2 regions of the Ferrimonas balearica DSM 9799 genome follow, and region 1 is predicted to be linked to the other one. Evidence: riboswitches for the same ligand, from Rfam matches in the RefSeq annotation. Region 1 holds a riboswitch; the other holds the start of a gene.

The links. Region 1 has a riboswitch for thiamine pyrophosphate ahead of thiC (phosphomethylpyrimidine synthase ThiC). Riboswitches for the same ligand answer to the same signal wherever they lie in the genome.
Region 2: it holds a riboswitch for thiamine pyrophosphate, as region 1 does, so the genes downstream of both, FBAL_RS08085 (TonB-dependent receptor) here and thiC (phosphomethylpyrimidine synthase ThiC) in region 1, are expected to answer to the same signal.

Annotation. Positions count from the first base shown of each region.
Region 1 is NC_014541.1:2,273,502-2,281,326, reverse strand. It holds gene FBAL_RS10360 (YjjW family glycine radical enzyme activase) at 1-361, opposite strand, end outside; gene FBAL_RS10355 (YjjI family glycine radical enzyme) at 355-1,899, opposite strand; TPP riboswitch at 2,153-2,258, shown strand; gene thiC (phosphomethylpyrimidine synthase ThiC) at 2,371-4,311, shown strand; gene thiE (thiamine phosphate synthase) at 4,315-5,901, shown strand; gene FBAL_RS10340 (HesA/MoeB/ThiF family protein) at 5,888-6,646, shown strand; gene thiS (sulfur carrier protein ThiS) at 6,647-6,847, shown strand; gene FBAL_RS10330 (thiazole synthase) at 6,849-7,610, shown strand; gene thiH (2-iminoacetate synthase ThiH) at 7,615-7,825, shown strand, end outside.
Region 2 is NC_014541.1:1,773,344-1,781,168, reverse strand. It holds gene FBAL_RS08105 (DUF6279 family lipoprotein) at 1-483, opposite strand, end outside; gene FBAL_RS08100 (phosphotransferase) at 552-1,367, opposite strand; gene pnuC (nicotinamide riboside transporter PnuC) at 1,360-2,001, opposite strand; gene FBAL_RS08090 (YkoF family thiamine/hydroxymethylpyrimidine-binding protein) at 1,985-2,245, opposite strand; gene FBAL_RS08085 (TonB-dependent receptor) at 2,256-4,388, opposite strand; TPP riboswitch at 4,448-4,549, opposite strand; gene FBAL_RS20440 (hypothetical protein) at 4,628-4,786, opposite strand; gene FBAL_RS08080 (YcfL family putative periplasmic lipoprotein) at 4,953-5,339, opposite strand; gene FBAL_RS08075 (PaaI family thioesterase) at 5,354-5,785, opposite strand; gene FBAL_RS08070 (PaaI family thioesterase) at 5,785-6,282, opposite strand; gene hinT (purine nucleoside phosphoramidase) at 6,279-6,629, opposite strand; gene FBAL_RS20715 (hypothetical protein) at 6,748-6,870, opposite strand; gene FBAL_RS08060 (M61 family metallopeptidase) at 7,033-7,825, shown strand, end outside.

The DNA of each region.
Region 1 (7,825 bases):
GGCGACGGGCATATGGGCTGCCATTGCGGCCACAGTGCGGCAAACAGCTTTCGCAGTTCTGGCACTGCGGCGCGCTGTGCGCCAGCTTGCGCTTGCCGTTGACGCTGGCGTCCACCAGGGCGCCGTTCGGGCAGTGGGGCACACAGTCGAGGCAGTGGTTGCAGTGGCCGATGGTGTGCGGGTTGTGGCAACTGGGGCAGTTCATGTTGCAGCCCTGGAAGAACACCACCATCCGGCTGCCCGGCCCGTCAACACAGGAGAACGGCAGGATGCGGTTAACCGGCGCCTGCAGGGCGGGCGCCGTCAGTTTGCCAAAGCGAAGGCCGGTCTGAGCCGGCCCCATCGGTTTCAGGCTTACCACAGGTTGGTGGGGTTCTGTTCGTGGTTCAGGGTGCGGGCCTGGCGAGACAGGATCTGACCCACGTCCACCGCCTCCAGTCCCAGCGCCGTCGAGGTGTGACGCTCCGCCTGCTGACGGTACTTCTCAATGTCGGACTTTTTCACCAGAAAACCGGTGACCCGAACCAGATCGCTGTCGGACAGGTTGGCGGTGAATACCCGCATGCCGAGGCGGAAGCCACCCTTGATCAGGCGGGTCAGTGCGTCGGGATTGCGGCGGATGGTCGGGTCAAATCCAAGGATGTCACTGACCCCGGCCTGGAAGTAGGTGTGCATCCGGGCGGTGGCGCGGATGTAGCTGGCCGGGTCCGGCTCTTCACCGATCGGAATGCGGGTGCCGGCGGTCTCTTCGGTGTCGCAAGAGATGCCGGACTGGGCGTGCAGCATCACCTTGTTGTCCAGGCAGTGCGGGAGGCGGATCGCCTCAACCGCTTCGGCGTAGGCAGCGATGATGCGCTCGGCCAGCACATTGGCTTCCTCATCCAGGCCGTAACGACCGGTTTTGCCCTGAGCCGCCATCAGTTGGTTGACCAGTTCGGCGGTGCCGTAGATCCCAAACATGGCGGTGAACTTCGCCGGGTCCAGCAGACCCTCCTGACAGAGGAAGTGGTGGCGGTAGAACTGGGTGTCTTCCACCAGCGCATTGATGCGGTGTGCCAGGCCACGGGTCATCAGGTCAACGCAGCGGGGCAGGGCGTTGGCCAGGTAGTCCTCCACCGTGCCATCGCACAGGCCAAAGGAGACCCGCAGATTCAGGCGCAGCAGGGTGTGGGCACCGCCGCCCAACGGCAGCGAGTTAAAGCAGCTGACGTTGGCGTAGTCGCCCTCGAAGTCACGGGCGATGCGCTCATGGTTGGCGATGTGGGGCTTGTTGCAACGGATGATGTTGTCGGTCAGTTGCTCAAGCAGATCATCCGGCGTGATCCCCTGCTGATAACGGAAGGTCAGGTTGGGCACCGCCTGCGCCAGTTCGGCGTCGATGCGCAGCAGAGAGCGGCCAACACGGCTGTCCTGCGGACCCAGGTTCACGTGGGCAAAGGAGTCCGGCACGATGCGGTCGATCATCTGCCAGAAGCGGCGCAACTTGCGGTAGAGCTGCTCGTCGCTCAGTTCCGCGGCATAGGGTTCCAGCAGGGTGTCCAGATGGCCCAGGAACACCGGGTAGGTGGTCACCGACGGCACGTGCTGATAGAGGATAGTGAGCAGGTGCAGGGCGTCATCGAAATCCTCTGCCGGCTCAAGTTCCAAAAAGGCGCTGCCCTGGTTCAGGGTGACGGCGTAGTCCGGCAGGGTGTAGCGCGGTTTAAAGGGCGCCGCCGGTTCAAACATCTCGTGCAGCAGGCCACTGCTGACCGCCTCGGCCACCTCGTCGTCGTAGGCGCAACCGGGCAGGGCGGCTTCCAGTCGCTGGTACAGGGCCAGCTGCTTCTGGGCCGGAGTCAGGTTGGTTTGACGCACCAGTCGGGCGGCGTCGTCCAGTAGGGTTTGGTAGGCGGACATCGGACTTCTCTTTTCGGTTCCGTTGCTGGGCGCAGAGGGCGTCCCATCGGGCGTTTGCAGTGTAGCAACCGGTTCGAATATTCTCTTCTCCAACGCGCCGGTTCTGGGAGCCATGCCGCACTTTTTCAAAGGCTTGGGCTGAGCGCCTGGCACCAATCAGTGGCTGGCTTCTCTTTGGTTTTTAGGCGGAGTTATGGGTGAGGCTTCGCCACTGTTCCGAGTTGTATTGGCCGGATGATGTTGCCATACTGCCCCGGTCTTGTCGGAGTGCCCAGTTGAATGGGCTGAGATCGCGAAAGCGGGATCCGTGGAACCTGAACCGGTTAGTACCGGCGTAGGAAAACAAGCAACGCCCCCATTGGCTCCTCGGCCAGTAATCGAGTTAATCACGCACTCGTGGGCGCTCAAATTGTTCGCCAGCAGGCTCACGTCCGACAGGCAATTTTCCATAGGGAACACTTGGAGATTGCAATGTCGACTGACACCCCCAATAACGGCCTTTCCCGCCGTCAACGCCGCGATGCGGCACAGCACTATCTGGATAACCTGCAGGGAAACCCGTTTCCCAACTCCCGCAAGCTGTACCTGACCGGCTCCCGCCCGGACATCCGTGTCGGCATGCGCGAGATTGACCAGTCGCCCTCGGTCATCGGCGGTGACCAGCACAACCCCATCACCCGCGACAACGAGGCGATACCGGTGTATGACACCGCCGGGCCCTACAGCGATCCCAACGCCAATCTGGACGTGCGAGCGGGCCTCAAACCGTTGCGCCGCGACTGGATTCTGGAGCGGGAGGACAGCGAAACCCTGTCCGGTGCCAGCTCCCACTTTACCCAGCAGCGCCTGGCCGACGGCGGCTTCGACCACCTGCGGTTCGAGCAGCTGCCCAAGCCTCGTCGGGCCAAGCCGGGACGCAACGTGACCCAGCTTCACTATGCCCGTGCCGGCATTGTCACCCCCGAGATGGAGTATGTGGCGATCCGGGAGAACCTGGGGCGGGAGCGGATCCGCAACGAGATCCTGAAGCGGACCCACCCGGGTCAGAGCTTCGGCGCCAACCTGCCGGAGGCGATCACCCCGGAGTTTGTGCGCGACGAGATCGCCCGTGGCCGCGCCATCATCCCCGCCAACATCAACCACCCGGAAGCGGAGCCGATGATCATCGGCCGTAACTTCCTGGTGAAGGTCAACGCCAACATCGGCAACTCCTCCGTCAGCTCCTCCATCGAAGAGGAGGTGGAGAAACTGGTATGGTCCTGCCGCTGGGGCGCGGACACTGTGATGGATCTCTCCACCGGCCGCCATATCCACGAAACCCGGGAGTGGATCATCCGTAACTCGCCGGTGCCCATCGGCACGGTGCCGATCTATCAGGCGCTGGAGAAGGTGAACGGCGTGGCCGAAGACCTGACCTGGGCGGTGTTCCGCGACACCCTGATTGAGCAGGCCGAGCAGGGGGTGGATTACTTCACCATCCATGCGGGCGTCCTGCTGCGTTACGTACCGATGACCGCCGAGCGGGTCACAGGCATCGTCTCCCGCGGGGGCTCGATCATGGCCAAGTGGTGTCTCTACCACCACAAAGAGAACTTTCTCTATGAGCATTTCGATGAAATCTGCCGCATCTGTGCCCAGTACGACGTCTCACTCTCGTTGGGGGATGGCATGCGCCCCGGCGCCATTGTCGACGCGAATGACCGGGCCCAGTTCGCCGAGCTGGAAACCCTGGGTGAGTTGACCCGTATCGCCTGGCAACACGATGTGCAGACCATTATCGAAGGCCCGGGCCATGTGCCGATGCACCTGGTGAAGATCAATATGGAGAAGCAGTTGCAGGACTGCATGGAGGCGCCGTTTTACACCCTGGGCCCGCAGATCACCGATGTAGCACCGGGCTACGACCACTTCACCTCCGGCATCGGTGCCGCCATGATCGGCTGGTACGGCTGCGCCATGCTCTGCTACGTCACCCCCAAGGAACATCTGGGTCTGCCGGGCAAAGAGGACGTCAAGCAGGGCCTGATCGCCTACAAGATTGCTGCCCACGCCGCTGACGTCGCCAAGGGCCACCCGGGCGCTCAGATCCGCGATAACGCGCTGTCACTGGCCCGCTTCGAATTCCGCTGGGAGGACCAGTTCAATCTGTCGCTGGATCCGGAAACCGCCAAAGCCTACCACGATGCCACGCTGCCCCAGGAGAGCGCCAAGGTGGCCCACTTCTGCTCCATGTGCGGGCCCAAGTTCTGCTCCATGAAGATCACTCAGGAGGTGCGCGACTACGCTGCCGCCAATCCGGAGGCGTTGATCGAGATTGAACAGCTCGACGCCGATGCCGGTATGGCCGCCAAGGCGGAGGAGTTCCGCCAGAGCGGTGCGCAACTCTACTCAAAGGTTCAATCCGAGGCTTAAGCAATGACGCAATCAGACGGGGCAGCGGTATCGCCCCAAACCCTGGGCAAACCGCCCATCGTCTGGACCATCGCCGGCAGTGATTCCGGCGGCGGTGCCGGGATCCAGGCGGACCTGCTGACCATGCGCGACCTCGGTGGCCACGGCTGTTCGGTGATCACCTGCATCACGGCGCAAAGCTCCGTGGCGGTGGACCACGTTGAAGCGGTGTCGGTCAAGGGGATGCTGGCCCAGCTCGATACCCTGTGGGCCGACTTGCCGCCCCAGGCCATTAAGATTGGCCTGCTGCCGGGCCCGGCCCATATTGAGGCACTGGCGGACTGGTTTGCGGCGCATCAGGCCGGGTTACCACCGGTGATTCTGGACCCGGTGCTGGTGGCCAGCTCCGGCGGCATGCTGAACGTCTGTGAAGCCAGTGACCAGTTCGATGCGCTGCTGCCCTATGTCGAAGTCATCACCCCGAATGGCGATGAACTGGCGGCCCTGACCGGCATGGTGATCGATTCCCCCGCTGCGGTGGTGGCGGCCTGCCAACAGTTGCATCAACGGGGCGCCCGGGCGGTGCTGGCCAAAGGCGGCCACTTTGACCATCTGCATCCGGGCCGTTGCGTGGACTATTTCAGCAGCGCGGCGTTGACCACGCTGTTCGATGGCCCCCGCATCGCCACCCAACACACCCACGGCAGCGGCTGTACCCTGGCTTCCGCCCTGGCGACGGTGCTGGCTCAGGGCTACGTGATGGAGGACGCGCTGGCAGTGGTGCGGGCGTACCTGCATAACGGCCTGATGGGCGCCGTGGCATTGGGCGCCGGGCCGGGCCCGCTGGCCCGAACCGGTTGGCCGCAACGGCTCGACAGTTTCCCCACTGTGCCCCTGCCGGGCAGTGAACTGGCCCGGGCCTACGGCCTGGAAGCCAGCGTGCAACTGCCGCAGCAGCCCTTCGCCCGTTGTGATGTTTCGGCCCTGGGGATCTACCCGGTGGTGGACAGCGTGGAGTGGGTGGAACGTCTGCTGGCACTGGGGGTGAAAACCCTGCAGCTGCGCATCAAGGACAAGTCACCTGAGGCGGTGTCAGCGGACATTCAACGGGCGATCGTTTTGGGCCATCAGCACCAGGCCCGCCTCTTTATCAATGACTACTGGCAACTGGCCATCGAGCACGGCGCCTACGGCGTGCATCTGGGTCAGGAGGATATGGAAACCGCCGATCTGGCAGCGATTGAGCGCGCCGGACTGCGCCTGGGGCTGTCCACCCACGGCTATTACGAGATCCTGCGGGCCCATGCCCTGAAGCCCAGCTACATCGCCCTTGGCCACATCTTTCCGACGCCCACTAAGGAGATGCCCTCGGCCCCGCAGGGGTTGGCGCGCCTCGGTCGCTATGTGGCGTTGGTGCAGCCCCATTGTCCGGCAGTGGCCATTGGCGGCATCGACGTCTCTCGCGCCTATCAGGTGGCACAATCCGGCGTCGGCAGCATCGCCGTGGTGCGCGCGGTGACCCAGGCCGATGACGTTGCCGTGGCCCTGGCGCAACTGCAACAGGCCTTTGAATCGGCCCCCACCCTGGAGTCCGTCGATGCTGAGCGATAACGACTATCTGCGCTTCGGCCGCCAACTGCTGATGCCACAGTGGGGCGAGCCGGGGCAGGGGCAACTGGCTCGACAACGGGTGTTGCTGATCGGCCTGGGTGGCCTGGGCTGCCCGGCACTGCAGTACCTTGCTGGCGCTGGGGTGGGGCAGCTGCGTCTGGTGGACGCTGACACCGTCTCCCTGTCCAACCTGCCTCGACAAACCCTCTACCGACCGGATCAGGTGGGTGAACTGAAGGTGACCGCGGCGGCGCAATGGGTGGCGGCGCACAACCCCGGTCTGAGCGTGGAGGCCATTGCCGGGATGGCGACGGCAGAGCGCCTGCCGGCGTTGCTGGAACAGGTCGATGTGGTGCTCGATTGCACCGACCAACTGGCCAGCCGGCATGCCATCAACGCCGCCTGCGTGGCGTGGGGCGTGCCGTTGGTGAGCGGTGCCGCCATCGGCTGGCAGGGACAACTGATGGTGATCGACCCGGTGAACACCCCTGCCAGCGCTTGTTTCGCCTGCCTCTCAGACCCCAATGAAACAGCGACTCCGGACTCCTGCCAGCAGGCCGGAGTGGCGGGGCCGGTGGTGGGCGCCGTGGGCACCCTGCAGGCGTTGCTGGCGCTGCGCTTGTTGTTGGGGCAGCCGGTTCAGACCGGTCTGCATCGTTTTGATGGTTTGCAGTTTCAGTGGCAGCGCTTTGAGCTGTCTCCCGTTGCCGAATGCCCGGTATGTAGCGATTCGCGGAGTCTCTAGATGAAGAACATTATCCTCAACCACCAACCGCACCAGACCGACGCGACCACGCTGGCGGCGTTGCTGGCCAGCCTCGGTCAGGACAAGCCCGGTGTGGCGCTGGCGATCAACGGGCAGGTGGTGCCGCGCCGGCACTGGCCTGAAACCGAGTTAAACGAAGGCGACCGCCTTGACCTGTTTTCCGTGATTGCCGGAGGCTGAGATGCTGACCATTGCTGATAAAACCTTTGAATCCCGCCTGTTCACCGGCACCGGCAAGTTTGCTTCCGATGCCCTGATGCAGGAAACCATCGCCGCGTCCGGCTCGCAACTGGTCACCCTGGCGCTGAAGCGGGTGGACCTGGGCGGGGGCCAGGGCGACATCTATTCCCCGCTTAAGGCACTGGGTGTGAACCTGCTGCCTAACACCTCTGGTGCCCGCACCGCTGAGGAGGCGATCTACGCGGCGCAGTTGGCTCGGGAAGCGCTGGGCACCCGCTGGCTGAAGCTGGAGATCCATCCGGATCCCCGCTATCTGCTGCCGGATCCCATCGAAACCCTGAAGGCCGCCGAAGTGCTCTGCGCCGAGGGTTTTGTGGTGTTGCCCTACTGCCACGCCGACCCGGTGTTGTGCAAGCGTCTCGAAGAGGCGGGGTGCGCCGCCGTGATGCCACTGGGGGCGCCGATTGGCTCCAATCAGGGGCTGAAAACCGAGGCTTTCCTGCGCATCATCATTGAACAGGCCAGTGTGCCGGTGGTGGTGGATGCGGGTATTGGCGCCCCCTCCCACGCCGCCTGGGCCATGGAGCTCGGCGCCGACGCTGTGCTGGTCAACACCGCCATGGCGGTGGCCGGTAACCCGGTGGCGATGGGGCGTGCCTTTAAACAGGCGGTCGAGGCCGGGCGAATGGCCTACGAGTCGGGCCTGGGAGCGGTATCGGCCCAGGCGGACGCCACCAGTCCATTGACCGGCTTCCTGGGGTGATGCGATGAGCTTCTACACGCTCTGGCAGCAGCAGGACTGGGACAGTCTGGCGCTGCAGATCAACAGCAAAACCGAGGCGGATGTGCAGCGGGCGCTGGCCAAGCCGAGACGGGACTGGCAGGACTTTCTGGCGTTGATCTCGCCGGCCGGTGAGCCGCTGCTTGAATCGCTGGCCCGGCAGTCACAGCGGCTGACCCGCCAGCGTTTTGGCAACA
Region 2 (7,825 bases), 500 kb from region 1:
TTTGCGCATCGACTTGTCCATGCGCTTGTTGGCGCGCTTGATGCGCTCCTCCAGGGTCATATCGCCGTACTCCTCGCGCAGTTCGGCGTTGTCCTTGTTAACCTGGGCCAGCATCTCCTCGACCTGCTCATCGCTGAACGACTGGATGAGCCTGACCAGGTCCGGCAGCAGCTTGGCAAACAACCGGTACCAATGCTCAGACGCTTCCTGCATGTGGGCCAGCACCAGTTCCTGGTCAAGTGGCTCGGCCAGGTCCCTCTGCAAGCGCTCCAGATGAGCCAGGTACAATGGCAGCTCATGTGCCCGGTGCCAGCGCACCTGCTTGCCGATCATAAAGTCCAGGCTGCTTTCCTGGTCCCGGTTGAGGGTCACATAATCATCGACTTGCCAGGGGATGATCCAATCCAGCCAACCGTAAACAAAACGCGGCGAGCAGCCTGCCAACAGGCCCAGTAACAGCACCACCAGCAGGCACCGCTTCATCGGCACCTCCGGGGTTCACATCCTCTCGCCAGCGTTGCTTCCATGTCGACACTCCCGTTTGAAAACCATCAGGGTAGCCATACCCTTACCTGTTCAAGGTAGTGTTTACGCCATTGAGAGTAAATTCGATCGCTGTGACATCGATCCATTCGCTCTGACCAGGCGGCCCCCAATAATCCATAGAGTGCCATCGCCGCCCGCATGGCGGTCCACTCCTGCTGGTCCGGGCTCAAGCCCCGTTGTATCAGGTATTCCCGCCAAAGCGGAGACGTCAGTCCGGGATCCGTGCCATCCAGCCAGGGGGCCAGATCCATCAAAGGCGAACCCCTGCCCGCGTATTCAAAGTCAATCACACGCCACTGCCCTTTGGAGTCGATCAGCAGATTGCCGCAGTGCAGGTCGTGATGACAGAATCCGTCAGGCAGCTTCGACAAGGCCAGCTGGGCGGCCAGTTGCGGTAACTGCGGCCAATAGTGGCGAAGCGCCTCAGACGGGGTTTCCAGGTACTGCCGGATGCGTACAACCGGATCCACCGGGTTCCAGTGTCCCGGCAGTTGGTGCAACGCCAGCATCAATGCCAGCAGTGGCTGCTCCTGCGGCTGTGACGGTGAACTGCCCGCGTATTGCGACACACTGAAATCGGGCTCCCAGTGGCACAGGGACGGCGCCAGTCCACGCTCAGCGCAGGCGCGCCAGGCCCGCGGCTCCTGCTCCCGGTCAACGCAGAACGCCAATTCCGGGTTGTGCAGGCGCAGTACCCAGTCGCCCGCGCCCTGCAGGCGCCAAAGCCGGTTGCCCAGCCCCCCATCCAGCGGTTGGATCCGCTGCCAGCAAAAGCCCGCCGTTTTCAGGCGGGCCAAGGCGTGTTTCAGTTGTTCAGGCACCCTGAAGCCCCAGGTCCGGTGTGCTTTCACGCTGGTACTGGCTGCGCCACTGGAAGTACGCCACCGTGGCCATCCCCACGTAAAATACGAACAGGGCGGCGGTGAGGTAGAAGCCCTTGGCCAGATAGAGGTAGATGGAGGCAAAGTCGATCACCACCCAGTACAACCAGTTTTCCACCACTTTTCGGGCCACCATCACCGTAGTAACGACCGCAAAACAGGTGGTCATGGCATCCAGATAGGCCATGTCCGCATGGGTGTGGTTGTCCATCAGGTAACCCACGCCCAGCGCCACCATGCCGGTGGCCAAAATGACTGCCAGGTGGGTCGACGCCGACCAGCGCACCAGCGGCAAACCGTCTCCCCGCTGACCGCCGAAACGCCACTGCCAGTAGCCGTAAGCGGCCATCGCCAGGTAGTAGACGTTGAGGACGGACTCCATCAGCAACGCCACTTTCCAGAACAGGACGGTGTAGATCAGGGTGCTGGCCGCCGCAGCGGGCCAGCACCACAGGCTGCGACGCATCGCCAGCAGCAGGTAGGCAATGGCCAGCAACACCGCCACCGCTTCCCAGCCGGAAAGGGCGTGGGCTTCAGAGGCGGCCTGCTGCAGCCAGTCACTCACTGTGGTCAAGGTTGACTCCACCCGGAATGAACTTGCAGACGAACACCCCTTTGCCCCACTGCTCGTGGGCGGCCTTCATCTCGGTGGCGAGCAGCGCCATCACCGCATCGTAATCCCCCAGCAACTGAGTGCTCATACCATTGGTCAGGCGGCGCACCTCCGGATACTGATCAAGGCGTTGGATAAACCACTTAATCACACTCAGATAGTCGTCCTTGAGCGGGTACAGACTGATTTCAACGGCCAATTGCATGGCAGGCTCCTTACAGGTAGTCATAACGGAAAGTCAGGCCAAACTGGCGCGGGTCACCGTAGCGAACGTACAGCTTTTCGGCCCAGCCGTCGTTTGGCTCATTGCCAAAGTAGAAACCGCGCACCCCGTACTGTTCGTCAGTCAGGTTGCGCCCCCACAGATAGAGTGCCCAGTTCTGTGCCTCGTAACCCAGCTTGGCGTTGACCAGAGTGTACGCCTCCGAGCGGGCATCGTGGCTGTCGGAGTAGTAAAACGCGTCCACCCCATTGAGGTTGAGGTTGGTGAACCAGCCATTATCAGCCCGGTAGGTGCCCCCCAGGGTGTACTGATAGTTGGGGGCATGGGCCAGTTCGCGGCCGGACAGGTCGGTAAAGGAGCCGTCAGCTTCCGGCAGCAGGTAGGTGTTATAGCGCGCCTTCAACAGACCCAGGGTACCGTAGATCTCCAGTTGACGAGTGGCCTGCCAGTTCACGTCCAGCTCCAGGCCGTAGTTCTCGGATGCACCGGCGTTGTTGGTGTACAGGAAGAAGCGCTGAGGGTTGTCCGGATCCTGCAGCGAGGCTTCCACCTGCTGGTTCTGACGATCCATGTAAAACAGCGCCAGGTTGCTGTTCACCGCACCATCAAACCAGCGGCTCTTCAGGCCCAGCTCGTAGTTGTAGAGGGTTTCGGACTCAAATTCGGTTTGCCCCTCCAGCACCGGTGGCAGGCCCATATTGAAACCACCCGCTTTGTAGCCCCGTGCCAGGCGCACGTAGGCACGATGGCCCTCAGCCAGGGCACGGCTGGCAGAGAGGTGGCCACCCCACATGGTCTCTTTCGGGTCAAAGCTTTCGCCGGCATCATCGGCGTAGTCGCTCTGGCGGTATTCGACACGCAGGCCAGCGGAGAGCTCCCAGGCGCCGAGGGTGGAGTCCAGCTGACCGAACAGCGCCGTATTGGCGGCTTTGTAGTCACTGATCAGGAACTGGTCCGGGAAGCCGTTGTAATAGCTTTCCAGATCGTTGTGCTCTTTCAGCCGGCTGTAGTAGACCCCCACCAGCCAATCGGTGGTGCCAGCAAAGATGCGCCCCGCTTCGCCGGAGGCAAAACGCACCTCCTGGCTGATGGTGTCGCGCTTGGCGGATTTGTCCCAGTAGTAGTCGTAGACGCAGGGCTCGCTGCCCACCACGTTCCAGTTCTCGTCGTAGACCGGGCAATCCAGTCCCGCCCAGTAGTCGGAGTTGGACCAGTCACCGTCGTAGGCGTGCTGGGTGCGGCTGTTGGCGTAGCTGGTGATGGCGGTGAGGTTGACGGCCTCAGAGACTGCCCAGTTCAGCTTGAGCGACGCGCCATTGGTGCGTTGGCTGTCAACGCCCGGCTCGTCGGTGCTGGTGGTAAACCCGTTGTTGTCGAGGGTCCAGACGTCGTAGCCGTTATCCAGATTAGCGTGCAGGAAGGTCAGGTCGGCCTGGAAGGTGTCGGTGGGCAGCCAACGCAGTTTCGCCCGCACAGTGGTTTCGTCACGGGCGTTGGTGTCGTCGCGGTCGAGATAGGCGTTGTAGCGGTAACCATCCTGCTGGTGATTCTGCACCGCCACCCGGTACAGCAGTTCACCGTTATCGTCGGCCGCACCGGACGCGTAAGCGCCCACGGTCAGCTGGTTGTCTTCGCCGACGCTGATCTCGGTGCCTGCCTCAAACAGTTCGGTGGGATCATTGCTTTTCAGGTAGATCAGACCCGCCAGCGCGTTGGCGCCATAACGGGTGCCCTGCGGCCCGCGCAACACTTCCAGCTGGGACAGATCAAACAGGCTCGCCGCCATGCCGATGCCGGACAGGTCGATGTCATCAACGATAAAACCAACAGAGCTGTTGGGCGCCCCCTGATACTCCTCCTGCTCACCCACACCGCGGATCTGGAAATAGCGCGGGCGCGAGCTGCCACCGGACCAGTTCAGGTTGGGAATTCGGTGCAGGGCATCCTCAAAGTGCTCTCCCCCTTCGTCCTCCAGCTGCTGCGCATCCAGCACGGTGGCGGACGCCGGCAGTTCCGCCAGCGATTGGCCTCGGAAGTCGGCCACAACAGTCAGGGTTTCCATCGCCTCTTCTGCGGCGACGGGGAGAGCGGCCAGCATGGCCAGGGAGAGCAAAGAGCGTCTCATGTCCGTATCGATTCTCTTGATTGCAGGTCAAAACGATCTGATCCGGACGACGGTAACGGGGAGCCTGGGCGCGCCATTCCTACGCCGGTATTAACCGGATCAGGTTCAACGGGTTCCCTCAGTGGAGGATCTCAGTGCGTGGCACACCCCGTGGCGCAGCGGAGTATATCCAAAAGCGGCGGGTTTTGGGACATCAGACACAAAAAAGCCCGCCAATCGGCGGGCTTTCGGAAAGCGGGTTACTTATTCCAGAGCTTTGGCTCGGTCTCAGTACGGTTGTAGTCGTAGGCCAGATAAGCCCAGTAGGCGATCCCCACGGTCAGGAAGGTGCTGATAACACCAGACAGCAGCGGGGTGGAAAACATCACGGGGGAGATCTCGAGGAACATGTCGGTCATGGCATTTCTCCAGAAAACAGCAAAAGGGTGGGCCCAATACCGTGCAATCGTCCGTGAGGGCGGTTGAATTGGCTGCCATTCTAGCGGAAATGCCAACAAAAAAACCGACAGACATCACAGTCACTGCCGGTTTTAAATGGCCAATTGTAAAGGAGTTTTTCCAGCTCTATTCGTCCGTAGCTCGACGGACATATATCTCGAATTCGGTGGCCAAAGTAGTCGGAGCGACTGCCGTAACCGGGCGACGCTCGCCACCATGCAGGTTAACCGGTCGCCAACTCATGGCATCGGGTTCCACCGGCACGCCACTGGCGTCATAGAAGGTGAATTTGTACTGCAGGTAGCGGTCGGTGCTGACCCGGGAGATCAACACCGCCGAGGCTTGCAAGCGTTCGCCCTGGTAGCCTTTCTGCACCTGCTCGATGCTGACTTCACGGGCGACGCTGCTGGAATCAATGCGCAGCTCGGACCGGTCGGAGCGGGCCGCAACGCCCGCCGTAATGGAACTGCACCCCGTCAGGCACAGCAGTAATACCCCTATCCACGCTTTCATCCTTGCCTCCTATCCTAGTCGATCAGGAAGTGTGCCCTCGCGGTCGCTATGGGCTGCTTCCGATTGGTTTGCCAGCAGCTGACACTCACATTGGCCACGCGTCGGCCCTGACGGGTGATCTTACACTCACAATAGGTCTCGCGGGCATAGCCTGCACGCAAATAATCGATGGAAAAGTCGACAATTTTAGGCACCCGGGTGGTCTGCATCAGCACCATCAGCTGCAGAATCGCTGACATCTCCATAAAACCGGCAATCACCCCACCGTGCAAGGCCGGTAACATCGGGTTGCCCAGGTTTTGCTCCTTGGCGGGCAGACGGAACACCATCTCGTCGCCAAAGCGCTCACACTCCATACCGATAAAGCGGGCATAGGGCACCAGATCCAACAGCCGACCGTAATCGTTGTCCGCGTTGGCTTCCTTAAGCAGTTGCTTTAAGTCCATTACTCCCCCTTCAACGCCTGACGGAAACTGTCCGTCATCAGCTCAGGACCGATGCGCATAAAGGAACCCACCGCCTGGGCAATGGGGTCATCCATGGAGTCCTGGTAGGCGATGCCGCGGGTAAAAGCGACCGCACTGGTGAGCTTGAAACACTCGGCAAAACCGTACACCGGCTTACCGGGCTCAGCCGCCTTCATGTAGTCAACCCGCAGGTCCAGGGTCGGACAGAGCTCAATCTCGCCGGAGGCTTGAGTCACCGCACACACCACCGCGGCACCGGAGGCGGTATCCATCAGGGTCGTGATCACCCCGCCGTGGAGTACGCCGGTATCGGGATAACCCACCAACTGTTCGTTGTAGGGCAACTCCAGCAACACGTGGTGCTCACTGCCTTCGAGGGTTTTCACCCCCAGTGCGCGGCACTGTGCCAACTGCTCAACAAAGCGGCTGGCCAGTCCGGTCAGGGGGAAAAATTCGCTGTTATCCGGTCGCATCATGAGGCCAACATCGGTCCGAGTGCGCGGCCGCCCAGCAGGTGCATATGCACGTGATACACCTCCTGACCACCATGACGGTTGCAGTTCATGATCAGGCGGTAGCCGTCTTCATCAATGCCCAGTTGCTTGGCCAGCTTGGCGGCCACGGTAAACAGGCGGCCCAGCGCCAGCTCATCGTCGTGGGTCACGTCGTTGACGGTGGGGATCAGGTGGTTGGGGATCAGCAGAATGTGATGCGGTGCCTTGGGTTGAATGTCCTTAAAGGCGGTGACCAGATCGTCCTGGTAGAGGATCTCGGCAGGAATTTCGCGACGGACAATCTTGGAGAACAGGGTTTCTTCGGCCATGAAGGGCTCCCAAATCAGGCTGTAGTAAGACAGCTGTTATTATACGAGCCTCGCACCCGCAGGAAAAATGGCAGTGATGTCATCCGCTTGATTGCCGGGTGTCGCCAGCTTTACAGCGTCACTGGCGACGCCGTCGGCGGGCCAGCCGTTTCTGCTCTCGCCAACCACGCCACAAACCAAACAGACAGAACAGTCCGTACAGCACCAGCATCAGCATAAAGGGGCGAAACAGGGTCAACATCCACGACTCCAGCCTGATCAAGTGCAGGCAGCATACGTCCGGCCCCACAGAAAAGACGGGATCCCCATCACATTCAGTCGCCTGAGGATCGAGGCTGACAACCCATTGATTGCCCCGTTACAATCGCCAACAGGAAAACGACCAGGAAGGAAGCAGTCCCTGATGATCCACTACCAGATCCAACCGATTGACCCCAACGCCCACCTCTTCGCCGTCAGCGTTAGCGTGCCTCAGGCCGAAGCCGGCCAGCGCTTTACCCTGCCCGCCTGGTTGCCCGGCAGCTACATGATTCGCGACTTTGCCCGTCATCTGATCGGCGTACGCGCCCAGCGTCCTGATGGCGAGCCTCTGGCGCTGAGTCAGTTGGATAAGCAGACCTGGCAGTTGGACCATGCCAGTGGTGCGGTGGAGCTGCACTATCAGGTGTACGCCTGGGACCTCTCAGTTCGTGGCGCCCATCTGGATCAGACCCATGGCTTCTTTAACGGCAGCAGCACCTTTGTTGCCGTGGTGGGGCAGGAATCAAATCCCGTCAAAGTCACCCTGCTGGCACCGCAAGGCCCGCAGTACCAGAACTGGCGCGTGGCCACGGCGATGCGCGAAGCGGGCGCTGAGCGTTACGGTTTTGGTGACTATCAAGCCGATAACTACGACGAGCTGATCGACCACCCGGTTGAGATGGGGGAGTTCACCCTGGCCACCTTTGAGGCTGGCGGCGTTCCCCACGATCTGGTGCTGACCGGTCGCCACCTCGCCGACACTGACCGCATCTGCGCAGACCTGCGCAAAATCTGCGAATACCAGATCAACCTGTTCGGGGGCCAGGCTCCCTACGACCGCTACCTGTTCCTGACTCAGGTGGTAGGCAGTGGTTTTGGCGGCTTGGAGCATCGCGCCTCCACCGCGCTGGTATGTGGCCGTGGCGACCTGCCCTCCGCCAACGAGCCGGGCATCA